DNA from 3 places in the Kiloniella antarctica genome. Region 3 is predicted to be linked to each of the others. Evidence: predicted binding sites of a transcription regulator. Region 3 holds the regulator's gene; each other region holds the start of a gene.
The links. The regulator LexA, encoded in region 3, represses DNA repair genes until DNA is damaged. The targets are predictions, from matches to a motif close to ATGTTCTANTTTGGTTC.
Positions count from the first base shown of each region.

Region 1 (3,221 bases), on a different contig from region 3:
GGTTTGGCCGCTTGGAAAATGTTCTCGAAAATCTCGGGCTCGGTGACATACTGTACGACGACTTCAATAATTTGAGTTCTGCACGAACAATAGAAGATCAAAGGATCATTTCCTTTGCAGAGAAAATCACTCAAGCTCGCCTAGATGGTGTACTTGACTATAAAAACGTTGCCGGTGACTTTTATAGTGATCCCATGGACATTATAATACGTCATATCTTTAACCATCAAACCCATCATCGCGGCCAAGTTCACTGTTTATTAAGTCAAACAGACGTCCCTCCCCCCTCACTGGATATCATGTATTATATGCGCGCCAACGATTAACATCCTTGCCCGTTTTTATAATTAGTCGTCGACATATTAGTGCCTCACTCTTCACATGAATAGATCCATTTGCTCTGCGGATTTGTGAGTTTTTTGATACTGTTTTGGTACAGCAAAGCTTTCTGTATCAAGTTGACGGAGTGAGCGTCGATTGAGACCATATCTTTGCCGCGACAAGGCGAACCGATCTGCAATCAATTTAGCAAAAACGCCTTCCCCTCTCATCCGCTTGCCCCACCTCGCATCATAATCCTTTCCTCCCCGCATGGACTACAAGATCTTCATCACCCGATTTGCCCGATCTGGATAATGCATACGTAACCATTCCATCCAAAGATCACGAATTTCACCAGGCAGACGCAACAGGACATAGCTACAACTTACAGCTCCAGCACGTGCCGATAGTCCAAGAACACGCTCTATTTCATGGTCGTTTAACGCAGGAATGATCGGGGCCATCAAAACTGAAACTGGCACGCCCAAAGCTGTGAGCCTCCTTACCGCGTCCAGTCGGCGCATGGGCGTCGAAGCACGTGGCTCCATCGTTCGAGCCAGTTTGCGGTCAAGGGTCGTCACGGATATTGCAACAGAAATCAAATTCTTTCGGGCCATACGTTCTAAGATATCGGCGTCGCGCATTACCAGATAGCCCTTCGTGATAATTCCGACGGGTTGGTTAAAAGCTTCACAGACCTCCAACGCTTGCCGTGTAATTGTTTGTTCTTTCTCAATAGGTTGGTAAGGGTCTGTGTTTGCCCCAAAAGCAATAACTTTGCACCGATAGGACGCCTTCGACAGCTCTTGTGTCAAAAGCCGTGCCGCATCATCTTTAGCAAAGATAAGTCGTTCAAAATCCACCCCTGGTGATAGTCCCAGATAAGCATGCGAAGGTCGCGCAAAACAATAAATACAACCGTGCTCACACCCCTTGTAAGGATTAAAGGATAGGTCAAAGGGAATATCAGGAGATAAGTTCTTCGAAATTACCGAGCGACTGGGGTCTGAAAAAACTTTGGTCTTAGTTTCTTTGGCATCGTCCAGACTACCCCAACCATCATCAACACGTAGGCGTTCTTCACGTTCAAACCGTCCAACTCTATTGGTTCGCGCCCCCCGACCACGTATTGCTGCCGGGTGAAGCTCACCTGTTAATTCCGTGTAATGTTGAACTTCGTCATTGTGCTTTTGCTGTCCCATTACGTAAGCTACCGTATTCGGAACAAAAAGTGAACATTATTTTTAATATCCACAAAATACTATCACTTTCAAATAGTTAAATAAGGGATATCAATCATCACAATAATCCAAACTGTTTCTTTCTCCACTAAGAAGAATTTCACCAGAGACAGGGGTTACTTTAATCAGCAATCTTAAAAATAGAAGTTCGGTTAAGAAAATAGCGGTAAAAAAGCCCCCCAATCATAGGAGTTAGATAGATTGGCACCTGATAAAGCGCGAGAAAAGGAAGTATCTGTTCAAGGTTTGTTAAGGGGATCGCTGCGGCAAAGAGGCCAAGGTTTCTATTTCCGGCGACCATACCAAAAGACAAAGATTGTCTTCGTGACATCTCCGGACAGAATTTTTCGATAATCATTCCAAAAAAAGAGAAACCCACCTGCGCCCCAAAATTCGCCAATAAGACAATGCCAAGCAGATACAAAACCTGCATGGGGTTCGTTTCGAGTATGTGGGTTACACCCCCCATCGCTGCGACGACGAATAACACCATAATCAAAGTACTTAAGCCGTCGAGTGCAATCTCATTCGCCTTAATACCCTCTTGGCCAAAAAAATTTCGAGCGAAGGCCGCAAGAAAAATTGATGCGCCAACGGTAACAATCAAACGAGAGAACAAAGCCCAGCTATCAAAGCCGATATCGTTCCCAAGGGTTATTCCGACCATAATCGGAGCGATTAGAGGTAAAATTAGAGTGCCTGCAATCGTTACATTAAAGACAAGTTCGGCATCTAATTTCAGAAGATAAGCCAGATTAGGTGCTGACCCCAAAGGAGGTGCACAGGCCATAAAAACCAAGGCCATATGCAATGGTAATGAAAGCGCCAGAAACCCCGCTAACCAATTCATCCCAAAAGGGATGATAACCATGAGAAGAACTAATGAAGCACACAAACCAATTGGTTTTCTGAGATGCAATATCACCCGGCCTAAATCAACCCTGATCATGGCAACTGTTATCAACCCAACAATGATGTGAGGTAGATAGGGCAAAAGGCTTTTACTTACTATTTCTGGTAAAATTACCCCAACGGGCAGACTTATTGCCAAGATCAGAGATGCCCGGGCGCCTATTTTCGAAAGTACAAAAAAGATCCCGTTAATGATCAACGGCATGTTATTTTCTCCACCATGTCAGAGCAAATAAATCCTGTACCCATTAAAATTACTTACCCCTATATGGGTTCGATCAACTTAGCTCGTCGGCTCTTTCGCACGGAAAGCCAGACTCCAAAACCGATTAACAACGCTCCGGCTCCATGATAATATTCAGGTTGCTCCCCCAACAAGAAAATGGCCAGAGTTGCCGCAAATATAGGGAGAAGGTGAATAAACTGTCCGGCAAGGCTGGCACCGACATGTTTTACACCTTCATTCCAACAGAGAAAGGCAATAATCGATACAGGTATTCCCGCATAAAATACGGCAAGCAGGTTGTTCTGAGTAAACTCAAGAGGCGCCGCGTCAATCCATCCCGGCATATAAAGCACCGTAAGAACGACTTCGCCAATGAGAACATTTAGCAGAATGAAGGAGAAGGGTGAAACGCCAACAGGTTTCCAACGCATCAGGGCAGAGTACAAAGACCAACTAAGAACCGCCCCAAGGATAAAAAAATCACCACTATTCAACGACAAGCCAACTAAATTTTGAGGATT
Region 1 is NZ_JBHUII010000004.1:1,198,218-1,201,438, forward strand. Features, by position in the region: gene ACFSKO_RS12580 (DinB family protein) at 1-326, shown strand, start outside; gene ACFSKO_RS12585 (hypothetical protein) at 378-593, opposite strand; gene ACFSKO_RS12590 (PA0069 family radical SAM protein) at 597-1,523, opposite strand; gene ACFSKO_RS12595 (hypothetical protein) at 1,684-2,679, opposite strand; gene ACFSKO_RS12600 (DMT family transporter) at 2,739-3,221, opposite strand, start outside.
Region 1: a site for LexA is predicted at 1,544-1,560, ahead of ACFSKO_RS12590 (PA0069 family radical SAM protein). Genes of this name have one in related genera too.

Region 2 (3,221 bases), on a different contig from region 3:
ATGAAGTTCCAGCTTACCATCCTTTTGAGGATACTGACAGTCGTTCAGGAGAGGTTTTCCTTAAGACCGCGGACGGTGAAAAACGCATCTTGGCTGTTATTAGTCAGCACATTGCTGAGGGGGGAACTGGTAAAGGATTTCGAACTAGGTCAGTTGTGCGTAATTTAACTCTTGAGCGTGAGATGGCAACTGCGCTTGAACAATCTGAAAAAAGATTTCGCAAGTTCTTTAATGAAGCGCCTGTTGGTATCGTATTGCTTAACGAGCGCGGGGTCATTACCGAGTGCAATCGAGCTTTTCAGGAACTTGTATCTGATGGTGGTGATGTCAAAGGCAAGCCTCTGTTATCACTTATCGGGGATGAAGAACGAGAAACAGTTCGAGAGGCGTTAGTGTCGGCAACAACCTATGAGCGCAAGGCTATGGAGGTTCATTTAGCAGGTAACTCTGAGGTCGTTTGTAATATGAACGTGACTCATGTCGATGAAAATTCAGGTTTACCGAGCGGCTATATTCTAAATTTTACAGACACTACTGAGCAGCGGAGTTTGGAAGCCCAGTTTGCACAATCGCAAAAAATGCAGGCTGTGGGGCAGTTGGCTGGTGGGATCGCCCATGATTTTAACAATCTGTTGACGGCGATGATTGGATTTTCCGATTTGTTGTTATTGCGTCATCGTCCTGGTGATCAGTCCTTTGCTGACATTATGCAGATTAAACAAAACGCAAATAGAGCCGCAAATCTTGTCCGCCAATTACTCGCATTTTCCAGACAACAAACACTTCAGCCAAGACGCCTTAATGTAACGGATATTATTGCGGAGTTGGCACACCTTCTTCGTCGGCTTATTGGTGAAACGATTGAATTGCGGATCACTCACGGCAGAGATCTCGGTGATGTGAAGGCCGATCAAGGGCAATTGGAACAGGTTATCATTAACTTGGCGGTTAATGCACGTGACGCAATGGATCAGGGAGGTATGCTCGAAATTATCACCTCGAATGTCATGGTGGATGAGCTTTATAAAGTCAAAGGGGAAGAGATACCACCTGGAGACTACGTATTGGTTAAGGTTCAGGATTCGGGACATGGCATACCTGCTGAAATTATGGATCGAATTTTTGATCCTTTCTTCTCAACGAAAGAAATAGGTGCAGGAACAGGGTTGGGGCTTTCTACTGTATACGGAATAGTTAAACAGTCAGGTGGATTTGTCTTTGTTGATTCAGCTGCAGATGAGGGCACTGTATTCTCGTTATTATTACCACACTTCAAAGAAGAAGCGGGTGAGATTGAAGAGATTATCGCGGATGTTCCTCAAGCCCAGGATTTGACTGGTCGGGGAAATATTCTGTTGGTTGAAGATGAAGATGCCGTACGTTCTTTTAGTGCCAGAGCGCTTGAAAACAAAGGCTATAATGTCTTTGAGGCCAATTCAGGTGAGGCGGCTTTGGAGATTTTACAAAAGGATGAAGTCACAGTAGATCTGGTGATTACAGATGTGGTGATGCCGCGTATGGATGGTCCAACGTTGATCAAAAAGCTTTATGAGACGCATCCTGATGTGAAGGTAATTTTCATTTCTGGTTATACGGAGGACTCTTTTCGAAAAAGTCTTGATGTTAATTCAACAATCGAATTTCTACCGAAGCCTTTTAGTCTTAAGCAGTTGGCGTCAAAGGTAAAAGACGTATTGGCAATGAATTAGAAGTCTTAAAAAAATGTCTTTTGGCTGAATGATGCCTTAGAACCGTTCAGTTCGTACTTACAAAAGCATAAATGTTCCCTAAACGTTCTTTTCTCTTGTGGGGCAAGAACAAAAGGGGTACATTGTTGTCGTTGCAGCATGTGGATGCCTGTGGGATAAGGAAGGCAACGATGGTACAAAACGTCTTACAGTTAGTGGAGAATAGCACGGTGGATAAGCAAAAGGCATTGGATGCGGCACTGGGGCAGATTGAACGTGCCTTTGGTAAAGGCTCAATCATGAAGCTGGGAGAGGGCGCCATAGTTGAAACCGAAGTTGTTTCCACAGGCTCTCTTGGTTTAGATATAGGGTTGGGCATTGGCGGCCTGCCACGTGGTCGTATTGTTGAAATTTACGGACCAGAAAGTTCCGGTAAAACTACCTTGGCTTTGCATGTTGTTGCTGAAGCTCAAAAAGCGGGTGGAACTTGCGCATTTATTGATGCGGAACATGCGCTTGACCCTGCTTATGCGACCAAACTTGGTGTCGATGTTGGCGAACTTTTGATTTCTCAACCCGATGCCGGTGAGCAGGCGTTAGAAATTACAGATACACTTGTTCGTTCTGGAGCACTGGATGTTCTTGTTATCGATTCTGTTGCGGCATTGGTACCGAAGGCAGAGCTAGAAGGCGATATGGGAGATTCTCTTCCAGGCCTTCAAGCGCGATTAATGAGCCAAGCGATGCGGAAGCTGACCAGCTCAATTTCCAAGTCGGGCACTCTTGTTATCTTTATCAACCAAATTCGTATGAAAATCGGGGTTATGTTTGGTAATCCTGAAACGACAACGGGTGGTAATGCTCTTAAATTTTACTCATCGGTTCGCCTTGATATTCGTCGAATCGGTGCAATTAAGGACCGGGAAAATATTACGGGTAACCAAACCCGTGTGAAGGTTGTTAAAAATAAAATGGCGCCTCCTTTCCGTGTCATCGAATTTGATATTATGTACGGCGAAGGTATTTCGAAAACAGGTGAAATGCTCGACCTTGGAGTTCAGTGCGGAATTGTTGAGAAGGCGGGGGCCTGGTTCTCTTGCGAGGGGCAACGTATCGGACAGGGACGTGAAAATGCTAAAAAATTCCTGACTGATAATCCTGAAGTAGCTAAAAAAATTGAACATGCTGTGCGTCTGAATGCCGGTATTGTTTCAAATGCAATGCTTGAAGGAAAACCTGAAATAACTGAAGCTGAGGACGCTTGAAAAGCTAAAGAAAAGTTGTTTGAATAAAAAAAGGGGCTTCTATTGTAAGAGGCCCCTTTTTTAGTACATTTATGTTTAACTTGGTTTATGGGTTTGTGACCCGACTAAAGGCATTGGTAAATCCCTTGAGTGAGAAGGGAACGGCGATTGGTTTTTTTACGGCATCAAAAAAGACCACACGCCCCTCGTTTTGAGATTTAAACTCTTGAAGAAGTTGTGGATCTACGGATATTTCTGCTTGGCATCCTGAAACAATACAACGCTCAAA
Region 2 is NZ_JBHUII010000013.1:291,219-294,439, reverse strand. Features, by position in the region: gene ACFSKO_RS19965 (PAS domain-containing hybrid sensor histidine kinase/response regulator) at 1-1,709, shown strand, start outside; gene recA (recombinase RecA) at 1,880-2,953, shown strand; gene ACFSKO_RS19955 (invasion associated locus B family protein) at 3,039-3,221, opposite strand, start outside.
Region 2: a site for LexA is predicted at 1,816-1,832, ahead of recA (recombinase RecA). Genes of this name have one in related genera too.

Region 3 (3,221 bases):
CAAAATGATGTTATCGGTTGAAGAAGCTTTAGAGAGAATTCTTGCTGGGTTTACCCAATTATCTCCTGAAACCGTTTCTCTGCACGACGCCTTAGGGCGCGTCCTCGCTAAAGACATCAAGGCCCGTCTGACCCAACCACCAACAGATGTATCCGCCATGGATGGCTACGCTGTCAGGTCCGCAGATATTGCAACCATACCCGCTCAGTTAACCGTGCTCGGTGAATCCCCTGCCGGGGGAAGTTATGATCAGTGTCTAAAAGTTGGTGAAGCCGTTAGAATATTCACTGGTGGCCCGGTGCCACAGGGGGCCGATTGCATCGTAATACAAGAAAACACCCAACAACAAGGTGATCAGGTTACTGTAAACCAGAGCGAAAGTGCCGGACGCTATATCCGTCCGGCGGGCCTTGATTTCAAAGAAGGCCAGGTTGGCCTTGAAAAAGGAACAATCTTAACGGCCAGAGATCTTGCCTTGGCTGCAGCCATGAACCACCCTTGGTTGGAAGTATATCGTAAACCCCGCGTAGCGATCCTGGCCACAGGAAATGAAATTGTTCTCCCCGGAGAAACACCAGGCCCGAACCAAATCATCAGCTCCAACACGACGGCACTCATGTCTTTTGTACGTGAATGTGGAGGAGAACCTATTTCCTTGGGCATTGCTCCTGACGATGGCGAAGCTCTCTCAACCATGGCCAGAGGCGCAGAAGGCGCTGACCTGCTTCTTACTACGGGCGGGGCGTCCGTTGGTGATCACGACCTTGTTCGTTCCGTGCTCGGCAAACAAGGATTGGAAATCGATTTTTGGCGTATTGCCATGCGCCCGGGTAAGCCTCTTATTTTTGGGAAACTGGGCAACACCCCCATGATTGGCCTTCCCGGAAATCCGGTCTCAACCTTGGTCTGTGCCTATATTTTTGCACGCCCTGCTCTTTGGAAAATGACCGGACAAGACCCATACTCTCAAAGAAGAGAACGAGCGATACTGGCAAATGATCTTGGCGAAAACGATAAACGTCAGGACTATTTACGCGCACAACTTACGACAAATGATAAAGGGCAATTACTTGCAACACCCTTTAGTCGCCAAGACAGTGCAATGCTTAATTTATTACGCAAAGCAGATTGCCTTCTCATTCGCGCCCCTTTTGCACCAGCAATTAAAAAAGATTGTGAAGTTGAAATTATCCGGCTTTAAGCTCTTTTCAATCACATTTTGGCCTTGACCCCTTAAGAGAACCAAAGTAGAACAAAAGATATGTTTTTGTTTTGTTCTACTGACAAAACGCGATATTATTCGGGGGATTTTCGATGCTGACCAAGAAACAACGTGAGCTTCTATTGTATATTCGGGATCATCTGTCCCGCACAGGAGTTTCTCCGTCTTTTGACGAAATGAAAGACGCGTTGAGTCTAAAGTCAAAATCCGGCATCCATCGGCTGGTGACAGCTCTGGAAGAGCGTGGCTTTATCCGCCGCCTGGCCCACCGTGCCCGTGCCGTTGAAATCCTTCGCCTACCAGAAGATCTTGGACCCGTTCCCCAAATAAGAAATTCAGATCAAACATCAAGCAATAATCCTCTGCTATCCTCAGGCATCCAAGCAGCCAATCAATCTCTATCAGAAAATGAAAGCGTACACCTTCCTCTTTACGGCAAAATTGCTGCTGGTACGCCTATAGAAGCCTTAAACGATCCATCTTCGTATGTTGATGTACCCATGGGCCTCATTGGCAAAGGGGATCATTACGCCCTCATTGTTGAAGGAGATTCAATGATAGAAGCTGGCATTTTGGATGGTGATACTGTTCTGATTCAACGCTGTGATGTTATCGAGAATGGTCAGATCGGCGTCGCCTTTGTCGACAATACGGAAGCAACTCTTAAACATGTCAGACGCCAAAGCGGCAAGATTGAACTAGAACCCGCAAACCCATCTTATGAAACCAAAGTTTATGATGCTGATCGCGTTCAGGTTCAAGGGAAACTTGTTGGACTACTTAGAAACTATCATTAACAAATAATATCAATATATTGAACTACATTTTTAATAAATTAGTTTACTAAGTAAAATACCAAATTATCGCACCCAGGGTCTTGTCCCTTCGTTCTTATACACATTCACGACTTTGAACTTAACACGGGTTTCTGAATGCGAAGTCGTCGGCTGCACGGAAGACGCACCTAAAGGCAAGAGCGTAATACTGTGAACACCTTTTTTTCTTAAGTCCCAATAATCAATAACGAGATGCTCTTTTCCCTGACACCACCCAGGGGCTTTTAAGGCCGTAATAATATAATCTGCTTTAGTACAATCTTCGGCAAAGGCGTTTCCTCTTTTAATAAAAGATATCGTTTTCCCTCCTGCCCTATATAGACAAGCATTCTCGTCACAACGAAAAATACTTTCAGGCAGCTCGCGCCAGTTTCTGGTATGATCTATCGCTAAATTTTGTTGCCAGACTTTTGATATGAAACGCGCCTTTCTGGTGTGATTTGTAAAGAGTTCATTATCAATACGAATAGCAATCAATCCAGTTTTACCATCAATCAAAATATCCTGACGCCGTTCGGTAAAAGTAACAACGAGCACAAAGACTAAAATTGGTAAGCTCCCCAAGAAGCGCATCTTATTTTTTATCAGGCACATCCACAATCCCCCTGTAGACACCAGAGCAAGATAGCCAACAGGAAAGTTTGGTGCCTTTACCTCCCCATTTGGAATTGCGGAAACCCAATCTGCAAGCAATAGTAAAAACTCGAATGCCCACCCCAAAGGGGTCAGTGATAAACCTTCTAAACCAAAGGGTATCAAGACATAACTGAGCAGTACCAAAGGCATAAGAACAAGTGCAGTAAAAGGAACAGCTACTAAATTGGCTAAAATTCCATAAAGAGGTAAACTGTGAAAATGATATAAAACAAATGGTGCTGTCGCCAAAGAAGCAATCAGAGAGCAAAGAACCGTAACCTTCAGCCCACTTATAACTCTTTCGAGAAACGATCTTCCTCTTTCCAGCTTGTTATAATATTCAAAAACGGCGACCAAAGCGATAACTGCAGCAAACGACAGATGAAAGCTCGCTGATATTAAAACTTCTGGTGTTAAAATAAGTAGAACCAATGCCGCAACAGACACCGTCCTCATAGAAATCGCCTGCCTATCGAGGATAATCGCGAAAAGAGATACCCCCGCCATCATAAAAGCACGCTGTGCCG
Region 3 is NZ_JBHUII010000011.1:205,943-209,163, reverse strand. Features, by position in the region: gene moaC (cyclic pyranopterin monophosphate synthase MoaC) at 1-8, shown strand, start outside; gene ACFSKO_RS17000 (molybdopterin molybdotransferase MoeA) at 5-1,201, shown strand; gene lexA (transcriptional repressor LexA) at 1,315-2,019, shown strand; gene ACFSKO_RS16990 (ComEC/Rec2 family competence protein) at 2,083-3,221, opposite strand, start outside.